One region of the Arsenicicoccus dermatophilus genome, then DNA from elsewhere that is predicted to be linked to it. Evidence: riboswitches for the same ligand, from Rfam matches in the RefSeq annotation. Region 1 holds a riboswitch; each other region holds the start of a gene.

What was found. A riboswitch is a leader RNA that binds a small molecule or an ion and turns the genes downstream of it on or off. The one in region 1 is predicted to bind cobalamin.
Region 2: another riboswitch for cobalamin. It lies ahead of MM438_RS09965 (energy-coupling factor ABC transporter permease); the one in region 1 lies ahead of MM438_RS16845 ((2Fe-2S)-binding protein).
Region 3: another riboswitch for cobalamin. It lies ahead of MM438_RS14740 (hypothetical protein); the one in region 1 lies ahead of MM438_RS16845 ((2Fe-2S)-binding protein).

The regions. Positions count from the first base shown of each region.
Region 1 is NZ_JAKZHU010000002.1:219,109-223,643, forward strand. It holds partial or broken gene MM438_RS17015 (EamA family transporter) at 1-739, shown strand, start outside; cobalamin riboswitch at 805-980, shown strand; gene MM438_RS16845 ((2Fe-2S)-binding protein) at 1,018-1,731, shown strand; gene MM438_RS14315 (FecCD family ABC transporter permease) at 1,701-2,738, shown strand; gene MM438_RS14320 (ABC transporter ATP-binding protein) at 2,746-3,543, shown strand; gene MM438_RS14325 (ABC transporter substrate-binding protein) at 3,545-4,535, shown strand, end outside.
Region 2 is NZ_JAKZHU010000001.1:2,167,994-2,172,581, reverse strand. It holds gene paaE (1,2-phenylacetyl-CoA epoxidase subunit PaaE) at 1-728, shown strand, start outside; gene MM438_RS09975 (hypothetical protein) at 774-1,580, shown strand; gene MM438_RS09970 (GNAT family N-acetyltransferase) at 1,641-2,273, opposite strand; cobalamin riboswitch at 2,355-2,485, shown strand; gene MM438_RS09965 (energy-coupling factor ABC transporter permease) at 2,518-3,222, shown strand; gene MM438_RS09960 (energy-coupling factor ABC transporter substrate-binding protein) at 3,219-3,614, shown strand; gene cbiQ (cobalt ECF transporter T component CbiQ) at 3,616-4,392, shown strand; gene MM438_RS09950 (energy-coupling factor ABC transporter ATP-binding protein) at 4,389-4,588, shown strand, end outside.
Region 3 is NZ_JAKZHU010000003.1:57,015-61,602, forward strand. It holds gene MM438_RS14725 (alpha/beta hydrolase) at 1-639, opposite strand, end outside; gene MM438_RS14730 (metallophosphoesterase family protein) at 841-2,706, shown strand; gene MM438_RS14735 (hypothetical protein) at 2,817-2,990, opposite strand; gene MM438_RS14740 (hypothetical protein) at 3,108-3,566, opposite strand; cobalamin riboswitch at 3,600-3,835, opposite strand; gene MM438_RS14745 (amylosucrase) at 3,910-4,588, opposite strand, start outside.

The DNA of each region.
Region 1 (4,535 bases):
CGGCGGGGCCCTGGGGCTGGCGGTCCCGACCCTGATCCTGCTCCGGGGCGACCTGCGGCCCTTCGGCGCGAGCTGGAAGGTGGTGTGCGGCTACGGCGTGGTGGGGGTCGCCTGCAGCCAGCTCTCCTACTTCATGGCGGTCTCCCACCTGTCCGTCGGGACCGCGATGCTCCTGGAGTACTTCGCACCCGTCCTCGTCGTGGGATACCGATGGGCCCGGGACCGAGAGGTTCCGCGCCCGGGCGTGCTGCTGGGATCTGCCCTGTCGGTCTGCGGCCTGTGCCTGGTCGTCGACGTCGCGGGTGGCATCACCGTCGATCCTGCGGGTCTGTTCTGGGGGATGTGCGCGGCCTGCTGCAACGCGGCCTACTTCGTCCTCGGCGCCAGGCCCACCCGGGGCCTCCCGGCGGTGGGCTTCGCCGCCGGGGGCATGGCGGTGGGAGCGCTCGTCATCGGGGCCGCGGGCCTGCTCGGCATCGTCCCGGTCGCCGTGGCCACCGGGGAGGTGACGCTGGCGGGAGGCTCGCGGCCGTGGTGGCTGCCTGCTGCGGGCCTGGCCCTGGTGTCGGCAGCGGTGGCCTACGGCTTCGGCGTGGCGGGAAGCCGTCGGCTGGGATCCACGGTGGCGGCCTTCATCGGGCTCAACGAGGTGCTGGCCACGATCCTGCTCGCCTGGCTCCTCGTCGGTGAGGTGCCGGGTCGGATGCAGCTCGCCGGGGGCGCCACCATCCTCGTGGGCGTCCTTGCCGTCAAGCTCGGTGGCCTCCCCGGCCGGTCGGCGTGTTGCAGGCTCGACGAGGCCAGGGCTAGGGTCGGTGGGTCGGTCGCACCCGAGGGGTGCCAGGGAACCCGGTCGGAGTCCGGGACTGACGCGCAGCGGTAGGGGAGCTGCGCAGGGCACGATGCCACTGGCGAGAGCTGGGAAGGCGCTCTGCGTGAACGATCCCGAGTCCGAAGACCTGCCGACGTTCGACCCGATCGGGCCTCGCGCACGGGCCCTGGCGAGAGTTGGTTCTGGTGTCTGCCTCCGACCTGTCGGTCGGCGACGCGCTGGTGGCCGCGGGCTACCCGGTGATCGTCGACCCTGACGTGCACGAGCCCCGTGCCGGCCTGTGGCTGCCTCTGGCGGAGGTGCGACGGCCGGAGCGGGTCCTGGAGCTGGTGGAGCGATACACCGCGTGGCTCCGGGTCCCGCACCGAGCCGCCGGCGGGGCCTGCGCTGGCCAGCACTACGCCGGACGCGTCGCCGGCTATCTCGTCGGCACCTGGGCGCTGACCGGCGGGATCGCCTCGCTCGAGGACCCCCGGCTGCTGGCCGAGGTGGACCAGCACGGCCGGACCCTGCGGCTGATCGTCCCGCGGGACCCCCGGACCGCGCCGGGAGGGGCGCCGGAGCTGGTCCGCGGCCTGCAGAACCACCTCGCGCCCCTGCTCGACGTCGTGCGGGTGGCCGTCGGCGTCACCCCACGACTGGCGTGGGGCGGGGTCGCCACCTCGGTCGCGGGCGCCTTCGGCCGCGCCGTGCAGACCGTGCCGATGTCCCGCCGGGCCGAGGTGGTGAGCGGGGCGCACGCCGCGCTCGACCCCGCCCGGTGGCCCGGGGAGAGGCCACTCGTGACGCTGGCCGCCGACGCGACCAGCCACGGGCGGCACACCTGCTGCCTGATCTTCCTGTCCGCCGACCACGAGGAGTGCCGCACGTGTCCTCGCCGCGTCCGCCTGCAGCCCTGACCGTCGTCGTCCTCGCGGTCGCGCTGGCGGCCAGCTGTGTCGTCTCCCTCGCCTTCGGATCGGAGCCGTTGCCCCTGCCGGACGTATGGCGGGTCGTGGCCGCCCGGCTCACCGGGGGCACGACCGATCCCACCTACGACGCCATCGTCTGGGACCTGCGAGCCCCGCGCTCCCTGCTCGCCGCCGTGGCTGGCGCCGGTCTCGCGGTGGCCGGTGCCGGGATGCAGACGCTGGTGCGCAATCCCCTGGCCGATCCCTACCTGCTCGGGGTCTCGTCCGGAGCCTCGGTGGGGGCCACCGCGGTGATGACGACCGGCGTGCTGTCCGGGCTGGGGGTCTGGGCGCTGTCGGGCGGGGCGCTGCTGGGGGCGCTCGCCGCGTCGGCGCTGGTCTACGCCGTCGCCATGGCGCAGGGCGGGCTGACGCCGCTGCGCCTGGTGCTGACCGGGGTGGTCCTGTCGTCGGCCTTCAGCGCGATCGCCAGCTTCCTCGTCTTCCTGTCCAACGATCCCCGGGCCGCCCAGTCGGTGCTCTACTGGCTGCTCGGCAGCGTGGCCGCCGCCACCTGGGAGCTGCTGCCGCTCGCCACCGTCGTGACGCTGCTCGCGGTGCTCGCGATGGGCGCGGCATCCCGGTGGCTGGACGCCCTGGCTGCCGGCCCGGACCTCGCGGCCTCGCTCGGGGTGCCCGTGGGGGCCCTGCGGACGGGCCTCTTCGTGGGCCTCGCGGCTCTCGTCGGGGTCCTGGTCGCCGTGTCCGGCGGCATCGGCTTCGTGGGGCTCGTGGTGCCGCACCTGGCCCGCATGGTCGTGGGGGCTCGACACCGGGTGGTGGTCCCGGTCGCCGCCCTGGCCGGCGGGCTCTTCCTGGTCTGGGTCGACGTCCTCGCCCGCGTGTGCGTCCGGCCCCAGGAGATCCCGCTGGGGGTCGTCACCGGGCTGGTGGGGGCACCGGTCTTCCTCCTGCTGGTCGGGCGACGCCACTACCGCTACTCGGGGAGCCGCTGACGTGCGGATGCAGACCCACGACCTGACCGCCGCGGTGGACGGCCACGTCGTCCTGACCGGGGTGGACCTCGACCTGCCCTCCGGCGGCGTCACCGCGCTCGTGGGGGCCAACGGCTCGGGCAAGTCCACCCTCCTGCGCACCCTCGCCGGCATCGCGGCGGCTCCCCGAGGGCACGTCGTCGTCGGGGGCGACCGGGTCGACCGCCTCCGCCCCCGGGAGCGCGCCCTGCGGATCGCCCTGGTGGCCCAGGAGGACTCCCCGCCCGACGACCTGCTCGTCGGCGAGATGATCGCGCTCGGCCGCATCCCCCACGCCCGCCCCTGGAGCCTCGGTGGCGCCGAGGAGAGACAGGTCGTCCTGCACGCCCTGGCCCAGGTGGGGCTGCAGGACCTGGTGGACCGGCCGTGCCACGCCCTGTCCGGCGGGGAGCGTCGCCGAGCCCTCCTCGCCCGGGGACTCGCCCAGGACGCGCCGGTCCTGCTCCTCGACGAGCCCACCAACCACCTGGACGTCGCCCAGCAGCACCAGCTGCTGCGGCTGGCCAGAGCGGCCGGTCGGACCGTCGTGATGGCGATCCACGACCTCGACCTCGCCCACCGCTACGCCGACCACGTCGTCGTGGTGGGGGAGGGATCCGTCCTCGACCAGGGACCGCCCGCCACCACGTTGACCGGCCCTGCGGTCGCGCACGCCTTCGGCATACGCGCCTCCACCCTCGTGGATCCCGCGACCGGACGGACCCACCTGGTCTGCGACCCGCCCGATGAGGAACCCATCCCCACCAACCCTCCCGAGGAGAGCTGACATGAACCCACGCCCCGTCGTCCTTGCCGGCGCCCTCGCCCTCGCCCTCGTCTCCGGCGCCTGTGGCGCCCCCGCCCCGCGCGGTGGCGCCGGCGGTGCCACGGCCGGCGCCACCGTGGAGGTGACGAACTGTGGTGAGAGCGTGCGCTTCCCGACTCCCGCGAAGAGAGTCTTCGTCAACGACGGCAACATGATCGCGATGGCGCTCGCCGTGGGCGCGCAGGACCAGCTGGTGGCCGTGACCAGCCTCCAGAAGGACACCCCCGTCCTGGAGCAGGTCTACGGCGACGCCGCGCGGCACCTGCCCGACACCGGCGCGGACTACCCGACGCTGGAGGGGGTCCTCGCCAAGCGTCCGGACGTGATGGTCGCGGGGTTCAACTACGGCTACAGCGAGTCGCGCAACCTCATGCCGGACCTGCTGCGGAGCAAGGGAGTCGCGGCCTACGTGCTGTCGGAGAGCTGCCGGCAGAAGGCCGGGGAGAAGGCGCGCGGCACGATGGACCCCTGGTCCGCGCTGCGGGCCGACCTGACCAACCTGGGTGCCATCACCGGTCATCGGGACCAGGCTCGCCGGGTCACCGACGACCTCGACGCCCGGCTGGCCGCCCTGCGCGCGGCACCGCAGGCGACGCGGCGGCCCGTCGTGCTCCTCTTCGACAGCGCCAAGGGCGCGGTCTTCACCAGCGGACGGTATGGCGGCCCCCAGGGCATCATCGACGCGGCCGGCGCGGCGAACCTCGCCGCGGACGTGGCGGACACGTGGACCACCGTCTCGTGGGAGAAGGTGGCGACGGCTAAGCCCGACTTCATCGCCTTCGTGCACTACGGGCAGCAGACGATGGCGGACAAGATCGCCCAGCTGGAGGCCAACCCCGCCACCCGAGACCTGCCCGCCGTCCAGGAGAAGCGCTACCTGAACCTGCCCTACGCGGCGTGGACGAGCAGCCCGCTGAACGTCGACGCGGCCGAGAACCTCCGCAAGGCCCTGG
Region 2 (4,588 bases), on a different contig from region 1:
TCGCCGCCGGGTCCGGGATCACCCCGATCCTGTCGCTGCTGACCACCGCGCTCGAGGAGGAGCCGGACAGCCGTGTCACCCTGATGTTCGGCAACCGCTCGACCAGCACGATCATGTTCCTCGAGGAGCTCGAGGACCTCAAGAACCGCTACCGCGAGCGCTTCCAGCTGATGCACCTGCTCTCCCGCGAGGCTCGCGACGTGGAGCTGTTCAGCGGGCGGCTGGACGAGCCTCGGCTGCGCCGCATCCTGGAGACCCTCGTGCCGGTCGACTCGGTCGACGAGTGGTACCTCTGCGGGCCCTTCTCCATGGTCGAGAACGCCCGCGAGGTGCTGGCCGGCGAGGGCGTCGCCACGGACCACGTGCACTACGAGGTCTTCCACGTCGACGACGAGCCCCGCGCCGCCCAGGACCCGGGCGAGGGCGCCGACCCCGCGACGGCGAGCGTGCTGGCGCGCGTCACCGTCAACCTCGACGGCCGCACCACCGACGTGGTGATGACGGACGCCGCGGAGACGATCCTGGCCGCGACCCTGCGAGCCCGGCCGGACGCGCCATACTCCTGCACGGGCGGGGTCTGCGGGACCTGCCGCGCGCGGGTGGTCGAGGGGGAGGTGCGGATGGACCGCAACTACGCCCTCGAGCCTGACGAGGTCGCTGCCGGCATCGTGCTGGCCTGCCAGGCCCACCCGCTCACCGAGACCGTCAGCCTGGACTACGACGCCTGAAGGGGCGGCGGCCCTGGGCTGCCGGGGCGCACGAGGGAGCCGAGCATGAGGGGTGCACGACGCACCACGGTCGCGAGAGCCTGCGCGCTCGCCATCGTCGGCACGCTCACGCTGGGGGGATGCACGGGCGAGCCCCTGGAGCTCCCGCCGACCCCCTCCGGCGTCGCCCCGCGGACCCCGGCGCCGTCGGGCAGCCCACCCACGCCGTCCCCCGCCCGCACCGTGCCTCCCGGCGGCCCGCAGCCGGTCCCCACGATGCCGGGAGGTGACGGCCCGCAGGCCGCTCCGGGCGAGGCCGAGGCGGTGTTGGACCAGGTGTCCCGCTTCGTCGCCGCGGCGACGAGCCTGCACGCGGTCGGCACCCTCAACCACGGCGGGGTCCCGATGACCTTCGACCTCGCAGGCACCCGCGACGGGCTGATTCTGGCGGGCACGGTGTCGGTCGGCACCCAGCCGCCCGTCGAGATCCGTCGCATCGACGGAGTGACCTACGTCCGCTCCCCGCGCACCACCGCGACGGCCCGCGGTCGGTTCGTGCGGATGTCCAGCGGGCCGGCGACCCAGCTCGGCATCCTCGGGGTGGGCAGCCTCGTCGACGCGGTCCAGCGCCTGACCGGCCACCGCGTGCCGATGCGGATGACCTCGGTCTCCTACGCCGGCCGGCGCGCCCAGGAGCTCGCCCTCGGACGGGTCACCACCCTCGTGGTCGCGGCGGACGGCAGCGGCCGGCTGCTCAAGGTGCAGACGACGGCGGGACCGGACGCGGGGAGCATCGAGTTCGACCGTTGGGACGAGCGGATCGCGGTCGCCACGCCCCGGCGCTCGCAGGTCACGCGGCTCCCCGGGGGCTAGGCCCGAGGGTCGACCGCGGTCAGGCCGAGGACGGCAGGTCCAGGGCGGTAGGGGGCCGGGTCAGGCCGGGAGCTCGGGCGCCGGGGTGCCCAGGTCCGACCCGGTCGCGGTGGTGACGCCCCGACGGGCGCGGTAGAGCACGTGGTGGCGCAGCACGTCGTCGGCCGCGACGAGCGGGTGCTCGAAGTCGTCGGCGAGGTGGTGCGTCATGCCGAGCCGTTGCATGACCGCGCGGGACCGCAGGTTGATCGAGGAGGTGAGGGAGACCACCTCGTCGAGCCCCAGGACCTCGAAGGCGACGCGCAGCGCCTCGGTCGCCCCCTCGGTGGCATAGCCGTGACCCCACGCGGGCCGGGCCAGCCGCCAGCCGATCTCGACGCAGGGCATGAAGTGCGCGGCGAACCGGGGCTGGTCGAGCCCGACGAAGCCGATGAAGGGCTCGCCACCGACCACCTCGACCGCCCACAGGCCCCATCCCTGGGTGTGGACGTGCCGGTCGCAGCGGTCCGCGAGGTCGTCGCTCTCCTTCCGGGACAGGGGTGCGGGGAAGCAGGCCATCACCTCGGGGTCGGCGTTGAGCGCCGCGAACGGCGCCCGGTCGTCGGGCCGCCAGGGGCGCAGGAGGAGGCGTTCGGTGCGCAGCTCCAGCGGGGGGTGCACCGGCGGGACGAGGATGGCATCCGTCGCGGACATGGGACGAGCGTAGGGGTGGACCGGTCAGCAGCACCGGGCGACACCCATCACACCAGTGATAACCATTCTCATTTCGGTGCGCTGTGGCATACTCCGAAGGGTCATCCCGAGGGTGCGCAGGAAGCCGGTGAGAGTCCGGCGCGGTCGCGCCACTGTGAGCGCGGGTGTCTGCCCCGCGCCAGCCAGAGACTGCCCCCTCGGCCATCTCCACCGGGACGCGTCATCCCCCCCAGAAGGAGTGCCCATGCACATCACCGAGGGCTATCTGCCCCCGCTGCAGGCCGCGGCCTGGACCGCGATCGCCGCCCCCTTCGTCGTCCACGGCGGCCGTCAGGTCGTCCGCGAGGTCCGCGAGACTCCCGAGAACCGTCTGCTGCTCGGGGCCGCGGGTGCCTTCACCTTCGTGCTGTCGGCGATCAAGCTGCCCTCGATGACGGGCTCGTCCAGCCATCCCACCGGCACCGGCCTCGGGGCCGTGCTGTTCCGCCCGCCCGTCATGGCCTTCCTCGGCGGGATCGTGCTGATCTTCCAGGCTCTCCTGCTCGCCCACGGCGGGATCACGACCTGGGGCGCCAACGTCATGAGCATGGCCGTCGTCGGCCCCTGGGTGGGTTATGGGGCGTATGCCGCAGCCCGGCGGCTGGGGGCCCCGCAGCTGGTGGGGGTCTTCCTCGCCATGGCCCTCGCCGACCTGTCGACCTACTGCACCACCTCGCTGCAGCTGGCGCTGGCGCACCCGGACCACGCCACCGGGGTCCTCGGCGCCCTGGGCAAGTTCCTCTCCATCTTCGCCGTCACCCAGGTCCCGCTGGCGCTGGCGGAGGGCTTCCTCGGGGTCCTGGTGTTCCGGGTCCTGGCCGACGCCGCCCGCCCCGAGCTCACCCGCCTCGGGGTCCTCGCCGAGGGCCGCGGACGCGCGGCCGCGCAGCAGCCGGAGGTGGTCGCATGACCCGGGCACGGTGGATCACCCTCGGATGCGTCCTGGCCCTGGTCGTGCTCTTCGCGCTGCCGTTCGTCGTCGCCGGGGGCGGCGCCGCGGACGGCGAGCGCTTCGGCGGGACCGACTCGGCCGCCACGGCCGCGATCGACGCCTCCGACCCCGGCTACCGGCCGTGGTTCCACAGCATCTTCGAGCCGTCGAGCAGCGAGGTGGAGTCGGGGCTGTTCGCCATGCAGGCGGCGATCGGGGCCGGTGCGCTCGGCTACGTCGTCGGCCGCCTGCACGGCCGCCGCGACCGCACCCACCAGGCCACCGGGTCGGGCTCGACCCGGTCGCTCCCGACGGGCGGCGCCCCCGCGGACTCCCTGCCGACGTGCTCCGAGACCGGCGGCCGGAGCTGACGTGTCCGGCGGCCTGGCGATCGACGACGCGGCCTGGGCGGGGGCCTGGCGCCCCCGCGCGGTGGCGGACAAGGCGCTGCTCGGCCTGGGGCTGATGGCCGTGGCGCTGGTGCTGCCCCCCTGGCCGGGGTCCGTGCTCGTCGCCGTCGCCAGCCTGGTGGTGCTCCTCCTCGGGGCGCGGGTCCCGGCGGGTCTGGTCGCCCGGGCCATGCGGGCGCCGCTCGCGTTCATCGTGCTCAGCGGGCTCTCGGTGGCGGTGAGCCTCGGTGCGCCGCAGGCGGACCCGGCATACCTGCGCCTGGGCTGGCTGGCCGTCACCCACCGCGGGGTGGCCGAGGCGGCCGGGCTGACCGCGCACGCGGTGGCCGGGACCCTGGCCGTGCTCGTGCTCGCGGCCACGACCCCGGTCGTGGACCTGCTGACGGCGCTGCGTCGGTTGCGGATGCCCGACGCGTGCGTGGAGGTGGCCTCGTTGACCTACCGCATCCTCTTCGTCCTCCTGGAGGCCCAGGGTCAGATCCGGGAGGCACAGGCGGGGCGCCTCGGCTACCAGGGGTGGCGCACCTCCCTGCGCTCGGCGGGGATGCTCACCGCGGCGGTCCTCACCCGCTCGTGGGACCGGGCCAGGAGGTTGGAGGAAGGGCTCGCGGGTCGCGGCTACGAGACGGCCCTGCTCACCCTGCCCCGCACCGAGCGGCACTCCCCGGCCTTCGTGGCCGGCACGCTGCTGCTGCTCGCCACCGTGTCGGCCTCGTCCTGGGCGCTGGGGGCCCGATGAGCCACCGCGGACCCGGCTGCGACCACGGCCGGCGCGACCCCGAGGTCTACCGGCTCGTCGCCCGCGGGCTGCGGGCCGGCTATCCCGGCGGCCCGGAGGTGCTGCACGGCGCGGACCTGCAGGTGACGGGGGGTCGGCGGCTGGCGATCCTCGGCGCCAACGGGTCCGGCAAGACGACCCTGCTGCGCTGCCTGGC
Region 3 (4,588 bases), on a different contig from region 1:
GTAGGTGCCGTAGGACGTGCCGTAGTAGGTGAGCCGCTCGTCGCCGAGGGCGGCGCGGGCCAGGTCCAGGTCACGCGCGGCGTCGGCGGTGGACATGTGGTCCAGCAGCTGGGGTGCACCCTTGGCGCACAACGCGCGCTGGCGCCCGTCGACGGTGAGGCGCACCCGCTGCTCGTCGGCCGTCGCGGGGAAGACCACGCCCCCGCCGGGGAGGTCCGGGTCCTCACCCGCCGCGGTGCAGCTCGCGTCGGCGCCGCGGGTCGCGAGCCCGACCACGTCGAAGCGCTTGCGGACCTCGGGGCCGAGCTTGTCCGCCATCTGCCCGACCTGGTCGGGGACCGCCAAGCCCGGGCCGCCAGGGCTCGTGAAGATCGACCCCACCCGGTGCGCCTGGTCCTCGGCGGGCCGCCGCGCCAGGCGCAGCGTGATCGTGCCCGTGTCCGGGCGGGCGTGGTCGAGGGGGACGGTGAGCTCGCCGCACTGGAGGCCACGGCCGCAGTCCTCCCAGGTGATGCCGGCGGCCCGGCCGGCCGTCGTGCGCGAGCCGGGCGCAGGAGCGGGGCCGGCCGCCGTCGCGACGGACGGGACGGACACCAGGGCGGCCGCGACCAGCGCGACCCCTCGGACGGGCAGGGACATGCGAGCCTCCAGACAGGCGTGGCGGACGGACGGACGGTGACCAGCAGACCACCGATCCCTGATGACTCGCCGAAAGTACTCCCGGCACAGGACGATCCGCGACCGCAGCAGGCCGTGCAGGGCCGCTGTCGACAGGGCCTCGCCCCGGTGACCTCGCGCGACGCAGGGTGCGGGCCGCACGTCAGTCGCTACCCTGGGCGCGTGAGCCCAGCCACGTCCTCCGACCGGGGTCGCCAGCCCCCTCTCGCGTGGGCACTGTGCCCCCTGCGCGTGCTCGGCGCGCTGCTCGGCCTGCTGGCCCTCGCCCTGGCCGCTGCCGTCGTCGGCATCGGCGTGACCAGCGTGTGGCCCACCGACGTGCAGACCAGCTCCTACGCCGCGACCCTGCGCCTGTCCGCCGAGCCCGACCAGCTGTCGTCGGTCCACGCCCCGACCCTGTTCGGCAACCTCGACCTGCGCTTCGACGGTCCGCTGCCCGCGCCCGGGGTCAGCGCCGACGCCCGCGTCCGCGACCGGATCACCGCCGTCCTCGCCACCAAGGACCTGTCCGTGTCGGCGCTCAAGCCCGGCGCCGCCGAGATCGACGCCGCCATCAGCTCCGGGGCGTCGTCCCTCGCCGGGAAGTATGCCGCCGGGGTGCTGCTCACCTGCGCGCTGGCCGCCTTCGCCCTGCGGCACTGGCGATCCGCCGAGGCCGGCCTGCGCCCGTGGCGACGGTCCGCTCCGGTCCCCGCGCTCGCCGCCGTCGTCGCGCTCGCCGGGACGGGCGGGTCGGCGTGGGCGACCTTCCGACCCGACCGGCTGGAGACCGTGCAGGCCGACGGGCTGCTCGGCTACGTGCGGTCCAACACCCGGATCCTGTCCGACGTGCAGGCCCGCTCCGCCCAGGCCGAGCCCTACGTCAAGAACATGCTCGCTCTGTCCGCCGCGCTGCAGGAGCACTTCGTCCCGCCGGACCTAGCCCGCCCGGCCGCCGTGAAGCTGCTGCTGGTCAGCGACATCCACGGCGCCAACGCCTATCCTCTGATGCGGCAGATCGTGCAGACCGAGGGCATCACCGCGGTCGTCGACACCGGTGACCTGCTCAACTTCGGGCACGCGCAGGAGGGCGAGGCGGCGGGCATGTATGCCGGGATCGCCTCCCTCGGCGTCCCCTATGTCTTCGTGCGCGGCAACCACGACGCGAGCGCGGCCACCGACGAGTCGGTCCTGCGACGGCTGGCGACGATCCCCAACGTGATCCTGCTGGAGCCGACCGCGGGGACGTACACCGTCGCCACGATCGGGGGCCTGCAGGTCGCGGGCTTCAACGACCCGCGGTGGTTCGGCGACGAGGGCGGCGACACGGCGGGGCAGGTGGCGGCCGCGCGGCGCTTCGACCGCGCGATGGAGCAGGTGCGGTCGGGGCGGGTCGCGCCGGTCGCGAGCACGACGCGAGCCGGGACGCCGGCACCGGCGGCTGGGGAGACCGCACCGGGCGCGGCGACGTCGTCGGGTGCGGCCGCCTCGGGGGCGACCACCTCGGGCGGTGCGTCTGCAGCGGCGCCGCCCGCGACCACGCCGGGCGCCTCCCCGGACCCGACCGCCTCGGCCGCCGTCGCCACCGACCTCCGTCGCGGTCTGGACCTGCTCGTGGCGCACGAGCCCTATGCCGCGGACGCCTTCCCCGCCGCCCGGGTGCGCCTCAACGGCCACATGCACTCGGCTGCGCTGCGCGGCAACCGGATCCAGCTGGGCACCTTCACCGGGGGCGGGGTCGTCGCGCACTACAGCCAGGACCCCGCGGGCGCCGAGCTCAACGGCCAGCCCTATGCCTTCGACATCCTCAGCTACGGCGCCGACTGCCGCCTGGAGACCCTCACCCGCTACAGCTACCGGGACCTGCTCGAGGGGCGGCCGGTCTACGACGACGTCCGCGCCGTCAACGGTCGCTCGATCCAGGCGCCCCAGCCCTCCGCCGGACGGGTGTGCCGCGCCGACGCGCCGCTGACGCTGGCGACCGTCGTGGCGGACGCCCCCGACCCGAGCTCCTCGCCCACGCCGGCGACCACCAGCACCACCCCCTGACCGAGCGGCTCACCCCACGCTGACCTCCCCCGCGCCGGGTGGGACGGGAGCGGGGTGCCGGGCGCGAGGCGTATGGCGGGACGGGACGGCGACCACGTCCCGGCGTGCGGTCAGCGGCGGGCGCGCGAGCTGACCATGCGCCACAGCGCGATGCCGCTCGGCACGGCCACGGCCGCCGCGGTGGCGTAGTCCTTGCGGCGGAAGGCCTGCCACGCCGAGACCAGGCTCGACACCATCAGGGTGCCCGAGGCGGCGTTGTTCACGGACTGCTGGTTGATCGGCATACACCCTCCAGGACAAGAGTCACGGTCGATCACCGAGCGTATCTTCCGGTGCGTCAGGAGGGGCCCGAACGACGCACGACGGGCCGCCCCGCAAGGACGGCCCGTCGGGTCGCGGGATCAGCCGTGGCGGTGCACGCCGATGTGCTCCACCATGATCTGCCCGTCGGCGAGGTCCTCGGCGACGACCGGGCGCCAGCCGACGTGCATCAGGTGGCCGAGGGCGCGCGAGTCGGAGGCCAGCGAGACCTTGGGGTGGCGCAGCGCAAAGAGCTCGATGATCACGTCGACGAGGGTCTGGGTCAGCCCGGGCTCGGCGTGCTCGGCGGCGGGCACCGTGAGCAGGCGCTGCAGCTCGACGTGGTCGCCGCGCAGCGTGCCGGCGGCATACCCGGCCAGCCGGCCGTCCAGGCTCACCGTCACCAGCCGGAAGCTCTCGTCGCCCTCGCGCCGGGCGAGCCACGGCACGGTGGCGTCGGCCGACCGGGCGGCCTCCTCGAGGTGGGTGAGGTCGTCGCGCAGGCGCTGGGCGCCGGCGGCGTCGTAGTGGGAGACGCGCATCGACAGCATGGTGGGCATGGGTCCTCCAGACCGAGTCGGGTCCGACGACCCGGGTGGGTCGCCGCGCTGGCAGGTCTTCGGACTCGCGGGCGTCGCGCGGCAGGCTGACCTGCACGCGGGCCTAGGCGCCGCTTCCCGAGCCGACCGCTCAGTGCGTGTGGCGCGGTCGTTCCCGCTCACCGCTGCACCGCGGGCGGCTGCCCCCGGCGCAGTCCCGGACTCGCACCGGGTTCCCTCTTGCCCCGGCGCGCCCGAGGGTGTGCCGGACCAGTGCGGCCCAACCTATCCAGGCGGCGCGGAGGGGGCTCGTCGGGACGCGTTCCGCCGGTTGCGGTTCCCGCGATGACCGCCCCCGGCCCGCTCACGGCAGCAGACCTCCCTGGGTCGGTCGGATCCGCCTGCTCGACCAACCCCGGCCGGCCCGACCGCCGCCGGCAGGGACGATCCAGCGCTGCTGGTAGGGGTCGAGGGTGAGGTCCCACCAGACGTCCTCGCCGGTCAGCGCGTCCTGCAGCCCCGAGAGCGGCCCGAAGCCCGCGAACCCGTGGATCGACGCGTGCTGCGGCTCGGCGGTGAGGTTGGCGAGCACCAGGCAGTGCCCGCGCGGGCCCGTCCGCCACAGCGCGAAGACGTGGGGGTTGTCCAGCGGCACCGCGTCGATGGCCTGCTGGGCGTGCAGCTGCGGCAAGGACTTCCGCGCGGCGACGAGCGCCTGCAGCCCCTCGAAGACCCGCGCCGGCACCGTGCCCGCCTCGTGCCGCTGCTGCGCCGCCGTCCAGTCCATGCGCGGCCGGTGCAGCCAGCGGTTGTCGTCCGCGTGCGCCGGGTCCTCGACGTACGACCGGTCGTTGATCATCCCGATCTCGTCCCCCATGTAGATCAGCGGCACGCCGCCGAGCGCCAGGACGAGCCCCTGCAGCAGCAGGATCCGGCGTATGCCGAGGAGCTCCGCCCGCTCCCGCTCGGCACCCGCGAGCCGGCGAGCCTGCTCGAGACCGGCGAGGGACGCGAGGGACCCGCTGATCCGGCGGTCCCCGGTG